One region of the Pseudoalteromonas sp. Of7M-16 genome, then DNA from elsewhere that is predicted to be linked to it. Evidence: riboswitches for the same ligand, from Rfam matches in the RefSeq annotation. Region 1 holds a riboswitch; the other holds the start of a gene.
What was found. Region 1 has a riboswitch for cobalamin ahead of MHN81_RS16205 (ABC transporter ATP-binding protein). Riboswitches for the same ligand answer to the same signal wherever they lie in the genome.
Positions count from the first base shown of each region.

Region 2: linked by a shared signal. The riboswitch ahead of MHN81_RS04320 (TonB-dependent receptor) and the one ahead of MHN81_RS16205 (ABC transporter ATP-binding protein) in region 1 are both predicted to bind cobalamin.

Region 1 is NZ_JAKRFY010000015.1:122,473-126,511, forward strand. Features, by position in the region: gene nqrF (NADH:ubiquinone reductase (Na(+)-transporting) subunit F) at 1-24, shown strand, start outside; gene MHN81_RS16190 (FAD:protein FMN transferase) at 124-1,155, shown strand; gene nqrM ((Na+)-NQR maturation NqrM) at 1,295-1,507, shown strand; gene MHN81_RS16200 (histidine phosphatase family protein) at 1,559-2,158, shown strand; cobalamin riboswitch at 2,165-2,301, shown strand; gene MHN81_RS16205 (ABC transporter ATP-binding protein) at 2,379-3,209, shown strand; gene MHN81_RS16210 (iron ABC transporter permease) at 3,206-4,039, shown strand, end outside.
Region 2 is NZ_JAKRFY010000003.1:132,092-136,130, reverse strand. Features, by position in the region: gene MHN81_RS04335 (2-dehydropantoate 2-reductase) at 1-697, opposite strand, end outside; gene MHN81_RS04330 (VanZ family protein) at 694-1,047, opposite strand; gene MHN81_RS04325 (YajQ family cyclic di-GMP-binding protein) at 1,252-1,734, shown strand; cobalamin riboswitch at 1,820-1,992, shown strand; gene MHN81_RS04320 (TonB-dependent receptor) at 2,032-3,888, shown strand; gene msrA (peptide-methionine (S)-S-oxide reductase MsrA) at 3,923-4,039, opposite strand, start outside.

The DNA of each region.
Region 1 (4,039 bases):
CTACTTGATGACTTCGGTGGTTAATTAGGAATTTAGATATGATGATAAATCGTATTTAATAAGATTAAACCCCTAGGGCGCGCTCTAGGGGTTTTTTTATTTTGTTTAAGGACTAAAAAATAGATGCAAAAACTAGGCACTTTATTCTCAGTTGTTTTTTTAGTGGTTTTCTTGTCAGCCTGCGGACAGCAGCAGTCTCAACAAAAGCCGGTTGAAATAAACGGCAAAACTATGGGGACGACCTACAATATTAAAGTTTTCCCAGGTCCAATAGCACTGGAGGCGGAGCGTTTTAAAAAAGAAGTCGATGACACCTTGATTGCTGTTAACCAATCTATGTCGACATATATCCCGGACTCAGAAATTAACCGTTTTAACCGCCTTGATGCAAACACAGTGATGCCAATCAGTAGTGACTTTCGAATTGTAGTCGCTGAGTCTATTCGTTTAGGTCAGTCGACTAAAACCTTAGATGTGACAATGGGGCCTCTTATTGATTTGTGGGGTTTTGGTCCGGATAAAAGGCCTACTAAAAGGCCATTGCAGGCAGAAATTGAAGCTATGCAGGCAAACATCGGGGTGAATAAACTTCAGCTCACCTCAGAAGGTCTTGCTAAAGCTTTGCCTCATTTAGAGCTGTCATTTTCAGCTACGGCTAAAGGTTACGGAATTGACAAAGTCGCTGAGTTAATCGAGAAAAAAGGGTTTTCAAATTATATGGTAGAGATCGGCGGTGAACTTCGAATTTCGGGCAGTAAGCCGGAAGGTGTACCTTGGCGTATCGCCATCGAAAAACCGGATGCACCTGCTGGGCAACGTCAAATTCACCGTGTTGTAGAGCCAGGTAATAATGCCATCGCGACATCTGGGGATTATAGAATTTTCTACGAAATGGATGGTGAAGTATTTACACATTTAATTGACCCAGGTACAGGTAAGCCTGTACGTCATGACTTAGTGTCTGTAACGGTATTGCATCCATCTGCAATGACAGCCGATGGGCTGGCCACAGCGCTCACAGTGATGGGGACACAACGAGCGAGAGCTTATGCAGAAAAACATAACCTACCAGTATATTTGATTAGTAAAACCGATGCTGGGCTAGAGACATTCTCAAGTACAGCTTTTGCGCCGTATTTAGATGTAAAAAAGTAACCAGTGAATTAGGTTAAATATCATTGCTTTTAGTGTGGTAAATTCATTCAACTTTGGCAGATTTAGATATATAATATCGAAAGTATACCGTCAGTTGCTTGGATATTGACCAAGCTAGTTTATTGAGGGGCCTTTGCCTATGTCACTATTTATTCTTACCTTTGGATTACTTGTATTGATTGCTGCAGCTATGGCTGTGGGTGTTATAGTTCAGAAAAAATCAATGGCAAGCAGCTGTGGTGGTTTAGGCTCTATGGGTATCGACAAAATTTGTGATTGTGATGATCCATGTGACAAGCGTAAAAAGCGTTTGGCGAAAGAACAGTCTTGGCGCGAAAACCAAATTTTATAAATTGATTTAAAAACGCAGGGTATCCTGCGTTTTTATTGTCTGTTTGATCAGATGATCCAAACTCTTTATTTTGTTCGTCATACCAAAACAACACAGTCGGGCAAGCTGTTGGGTAAAACTGACCCTCCCCTTACCACTGCTAGTCATCAGCAATTACTCACTATTTTTGATTCTCTTTCCAAGCCTGATAGGGTGATAAGTTCCCCAAAACTTCGTTGTTTGGAGCCAGCACAAACATATGCTGAAAAATCAGGTCTCATCCTATCTATAGAAAATGAGTTGCAAGAGATGGATTTTGGACTTTGGGATGGCAAAAGCTATGATTGGTTGTGGCAAAATACAGCTCAACCAAGTATTGGTGAATTCTGGCAAAACCCTTGGGATATCGCAGTTCCAGAGGGAGAGTCCATGATTAGCTTCAGCACTAGAATCGCATTGTGGTGGCACAATTTTACTGCCGATCGCACCGATGACACTGTTTTGATAGTGACTCACGGCGGCGTGATAAAACAGTTGCTAGCACTTTGGCTCGAGCTTCCTAACGGTGTCTCAAGTCACTTAAATTGTTTTGAAGTTGGTTATGGCTGCGTGGTTAAAGTAACCGTTTTTTATGATGAAAATGGCAAGGCATGGCCCAAAGTTGTGTTTTAGCCATCTAGACTTCATAATACACAAAATTATTTCGACATCACTTGGGAATGAGGTGCAAGCCCTCAGCTGTCCCCGCAACTGTAAGTGCGTCAGATCGACTAGCCGCACAAAGCCAGATACCAAGGTTGAAATAACAGCTTAAGCGGGCGCACTTAAGTTACATCCACATGTTTCATTTGTTTTGCAAGCTGTAGTGATGTGTGCCCGAAAAAGAGGAATTATGGCGGCAGCACAAGTATCAGTTAGTAACCTACATCTAGTTATCAATAATAAATCCATTTTAACTGACATGAGTTTTTCTATCGAACAGGGGCAGTTCCTTGGCTTGATAGGTCCAAATGGAGCAGGGAAATCTTCATTGCTACGATGCCTGTACCGCTTTCAAGATCAAACATCTGGTACTATTACGATAGATGGTAAAAATATCGCGGAATTTAACCGGCAAGATTATGCACGTAAAGTTGCAGCTGTACTGCAGGAGATCCCAAGTCAGTTCAACCTCGGGGTGTTTGATGTGGTCGCAATGGGTTTGACCCCCCATAAAAGTCTATTTGCGAGTGTGTCTCTGCGCGATAAACAGGCCATTCAAGAAGCGCTATTAAAAGTCGGATTGACTTACAAACAAAAGCAGCCCTACGAATCGTTGTCAGGAGGGGAAAAACAAAGGGTTATGATTGCAAGAGCAATTGTGCAAAGCCCAAGTTTGCTGCTGATGGATGAGCCGACCAGTCACCTGGATGTGAAATATCAAATTGAAATTATGGCATTGGCAAAATCACTGGGGATCACGGTCGTTGCTTCCTTTCATGATTTGAACCTAGCTGCTGCATTATGTGATTCAATTTTGGTTATAAATAATGGAAAGTTGGTTGCGCACGGTTCACCACAAAGTGTGGTCTCATCGTCTATGCTTGCACAAGTTTTCGGTGTAAATGCGGATGTAACTTTGCAGCAATGTGCTGAGCGTGAGCACGCTATTCCCCATATTCGCTATCAATACCAGTCACTGCAATCTGCGATTAATAGCGGTACCTCAAGGAGTCAGCGATGAGGTTTGCGGCAAGTAACGTTTTGTTGTTGGTGTGTTTATTTACCTTCGTTTGTAGCCTGAGCATTGGTGCAGTACAGGTTGACTTTTACGATGTATGGTTAGCACTTTGGTCATATGACAACACACAATTGGCGCAAAAAATCGTAATAGAGCTCAGGCTTCCACGAGCCGTTCTCGCATTTTTGGCTGGCGCAGGGCTGGCAACAGCAGGGCTGATTTTACAAACAGTTACTCGCAATCCTCTTGCTGATCCATATCTTTTTGGCATTTCTTCTGGTGCATCATTTGGTGTAGTTTTACTACTCACCTTGTTTGGGGTTCAAAGTGGGTTAGCGATGTCTGGGGCAGCACTTCTTGGCAGTATATGCGCAATGAGCTTGCTGCTTTTGATTGCTTATCATAAAGGAACTGCACAAATAGAAAATATGCTACTTGCTGGTGTTGCGCTATCTTTCTTGTTCAATGCCTTCACTAGCTTGCTTTTGTATTGGAGTGATCCTCAAGCGGTCAGTGCCATTATATTTTGGAGTCTCGGCAGTTTTAGTCGAGCTGATTGGGCTTGGATGTGGTTACCATCGATTGTTGTAATAAGTGGGTTGGTGATTGTAATTTGCTTTAGGCGACATTTAAATGCGTTGCTTTTGGGGGACGAAAGTGCTGTTACGCTGGGGGTTAATGTTCATCGACTACGCTTGGGCATGTTACTGGTAAGCTCTTTGTTGACGGCAGTGTTAGTTGCAGCGTGTGGTGGTGTCGGATTTGTCGGGTTAATGATCCCCCACATTGTGCGTTTTTTCATTTCCCAAGCTCGCGTACTCGGTATGGTAGTT
Region 2 (4,039 bases), on a different contig from region 1:
TTGCGAGTTGCAATTCCACCCCCTCACATTGAGCAACAAAGCAGGCTTCATTGAGTAGTTTTAACACTTGTGTTGCATAGGCGGGAGTTTGCAATGCACCGTTTGGACACTCCAATAAGGCCGTCAAAGGGTTGATTGCAATATTCACACATAACTTTTGCCAGCGGACTTCAGCAATATCATTGGTGAGCTCAATGGGTTCAAAGTGTTGCATAAAGTAGTGGTTATATAGTTCTGTAACTTGCCTCTTAGCCTGTACATTACAGGCCCCTAACTGTGTAAGCCCTGGTCCTTTGAATATCACAGTATTATAGTCAGGTTTCATCCCTCCCATTGATGTACTCAAAAAGTAGAGCGCTTGAGTCGGTTGCAAAATACTATTGAAATGGTTGAGGTCGCTCATCCCGTTGTGGCTCAAAATCACATTGGCATCTTGGCTTAGGTGAGGGGAGAGCGCTTCCATGGCCGAAACTAATTGGTAAGCTTTGACTGGGACAATACATGTGTGTATTTTTTCATTGAGGTCCGCCAGTGTAGTCAAATTAACATTTAATCGTGTACGTTGCTTGCCATTGATAAAAAAGAAGTCTTGCTTTGAAGCGGTGCGGGTAATTAAAGTCACACAGTGGTTATGCGACAGTTTTTCAGCGAGTAATAAGCCGACGGCACCACACCCCAAAATGTAAATATCACTCATTGCTCCCCTCGGCGCAGTCTATATTTGCGAAACAGCCAGATGGCTACAAAATAGCTGATGGCGCCCATCACATCGGCAATGAAATCACCGAGTGATGCTTGTCGATATGGTAAGGTAGATTGCATCCATTCAACTGCTGCCCCGTAGCCGATTAAGAGTGTCATATGAAACCAAATTTTGAATCTAAATGCGTGGTGGGAAAAAAACGCTAGCGCGAAAAACACACCAAAATGCACCACTTTGTCTAGGTGCTCAATTCTAACGACATGATTTTTAACTTCTTTTGCAAACAGATAAGTAATGACTATCAAAAATAACAGCAACAGTGTTCGATATACTTGTCTTGTCACATGCACTCCAACTCCAACGTGATGAAGATTCAGTATAACACTGAAATATTAAAAGTGGCTTAATAGTAAACGTATGAATAGTCAACAATATAAGCGCTTGATCGTTTCTAAAAATAACTGGCGTGAGCATTGTGTAAAAAACTATATATTATTGCGTCTGAGCGTTGTTATAATTCTCCGTAAATTTGTTTTGAGGAGAAAGCAATGCCTTCTTTTGATATCGTATCTGAAATAGAAATGACGGAAGCTAAAAACACCGTTGACAATGCAAACCGAGAGCTGGAAACACGCTATGACTTTCGTGGTGTTGAAGCATCAATTGAGCTTAAAGATGAAGTAATTCAATTAAAATCTGAATCTGAACAGCAGGTAATGCAATTGTTCGACATGGTGGTTGGCAAAGCAGCAAAGCGAGGCTTGGATGTTGGCAGCTTCGAGTTGAAAGATGTAGAGCGCAGTGGTAAAACTTTTGCTCGCAAAGTTGCGTTGAAGCAAGGTATTGATAAAGATATGGCGAAAAAAATCGTCAAACTTATCAAGGATTCTAAGTTGAAAGTACAGGCTGCTATTCAAGGTGAAGAAGTGCGTGTAACGGGTAAAAAACGAGATGATTTACAAGAAGTCATGCAGTTGATCCGCACAGCGGAACTCGGTCAGCCTTTCCAATTTAAAAACTTCAGAGACTAATCTTAAAACTCTGAGAGTTTCAGTGTCTAAATATGGCACTGGAACTCTAGACGTCCATTGACAATCCCCCCTTAAATCTCGGACAATATGCGCGGAATTTCGAGGTGCCAAAAGATATATACGGAATATAAATGTAATGGATAATCGGGAAGTTGGTGCGCAAGTATAGGACTTGGTAAACCCAACGCTGCCCCCGCAACGGTAAAACTAAATTTAAATAGTTGAGCCCGGAGACCGGCCTTGAATTTGACTTATTTGATGAAACTTTGTGCGGTGGGCACAAGGTAGGGGATCTTCATGATAAAAATATCTGCGCTAAGCGCTGCTGTAATAGCAGCGGTTTCATTTCACACGTCTGCTTCTCAAGAAATTGAACGCATTACAGTAACCGCAAACAAAATCGAACAGTCACAAAAAGATGTGCTAGCAGCTGTGTCGGTTATAGACCGCGCTGACATTGAGCGTAGTGGCGCACGTGACCTTGCAACCATATTATCTCAGCAAGCTGGAATTCAAATTAATGCAAACGGCAGTTTTGGTCACACGACGACTATTGCATTGAGAGGCGGAAGTTCAGATCACACTTTAGTGTTAATTGATGGTGTTCGAGTGGGTTCAGCGACATTAGGTTACAAGTCGATTGAAAAAATCCCATTGCAAAGTGTTGAGCGTGTTGAAATTGTTAAAGGCTCACGCGCTGCGATTTATGGTTCGGACGCAATGGCAGGTGTGATCAACATTATTACTCGTCGAGCTGAGCATACCACAGCTGATGTTACTGTTGGCAGTAACAGTTACCGCAATGGGCAAGTGGCGACGTCTTATACCTATGAAGACCTGACAATATTGGCTAACTTAGGGCATGAAGAAACCGATAATTTTGACGTATTACAAGGTACACAGCCAGACTCAGACGGTCATGACAATACCAGTTTGGGCCTCAAAGCCGAGTATCAAATCGCACCTGATAGCAAGCTATTTGCAGCTTTCCAAGGCAGTGAAGGGGATACATTCTATGATAATCCTTTTGGTTCACAAAACGACACTGCGTATCTTGATGAATACGATAATCAAGTGCTGAGTTTGGGCTTTGAAACTCAGTTAGGTCAAACCTCACACGCCTTTACAGTGACAAAATCTCAAGATGAATCAGTGAGTGTAGACGAGTCTAAAAGACAGAAAACGATCACTAAGCGCACCATATTTAACTACGATGGGCATATCGATGTCCAAGAAAACCTTGTTGTTTTGGGCGGGGTAAGTGCATCAGAAGATGATGTATCGGCTTCGACGTTAGTTTATGAGCAAAGCACACGAGATACTTTGGGTGTGTTTGTGGGGTCAGTGTATGAATATGACCAAGCGCTTGTTGAAGCGACAGTGCGTTACGATGACGATGACCAATTTGGCAGTGAAGTTACACACAGCGTAGCATTGGGGTACAAGGTACACCGTGATGCAACATTTAGATTTGCGCATAATACAGGCTACAAAGCTCCAACTTTCAATGACCTGTATTATCCTGGTTCAGGAAACCCGGCACTACTGCCTGAAGAGTCAGATAACTTTGAGCTTGGCTTGAAAGCGTCACTGGCTGATACCACGGTTGATTTTGCAGTTTATCGCACCGATTATACAAACAAAATAGCTTGGGCGCCGAACGCTCAAGGCAATTGGGCACCTGCCAATATTGACAATGCTTTGCACCAAGGTTTGGAGGTCAGCGTGTTAAACACGTTGATGTTCGGTATCGAATCTAACTTTAACTATGCTTTTGTGAACGCCAAAGACGAGTCGAAGGGCAAGCCGTTGCCACGTATCGCTAAGCACTCTGCCAACTGGTTGCTTTCAAAACAATGGAATGAACTAGAGGTGGTAACTGAGCTTCAATTCCGAGGTCAACGAGACAGCTCTAGATCTACACCTACTGGGGAAGCTTTCAACTTGAGTTCATATACATTGGTTAATTTAGCAGCCAATTACGAACTATCTGATGCACTAAAACTATCGGCGAGAGTAGAAAACTTGTTTGATAAAGAATATGGTGCGGTGGTATCAAGTCTAGTATCGAATGAACAACAAGAGGTCGTTTCTGTAAACTACTACAATACACCTGAGCGACGCTTCTTTGTTAATTTACAATACCGCTTTTAAGTCATAAAACAAGGTGAGCTGATGCTCACCTTTTTTACTTTAAATAATCGCTAAATCGCTGTTCAAACTTAGCAACTTTTGGCGCTATCATGATACTACAATACCCTTGGTTAGGGTTTTCATCAAAATAGTTTTGATGATATTGCTCAGC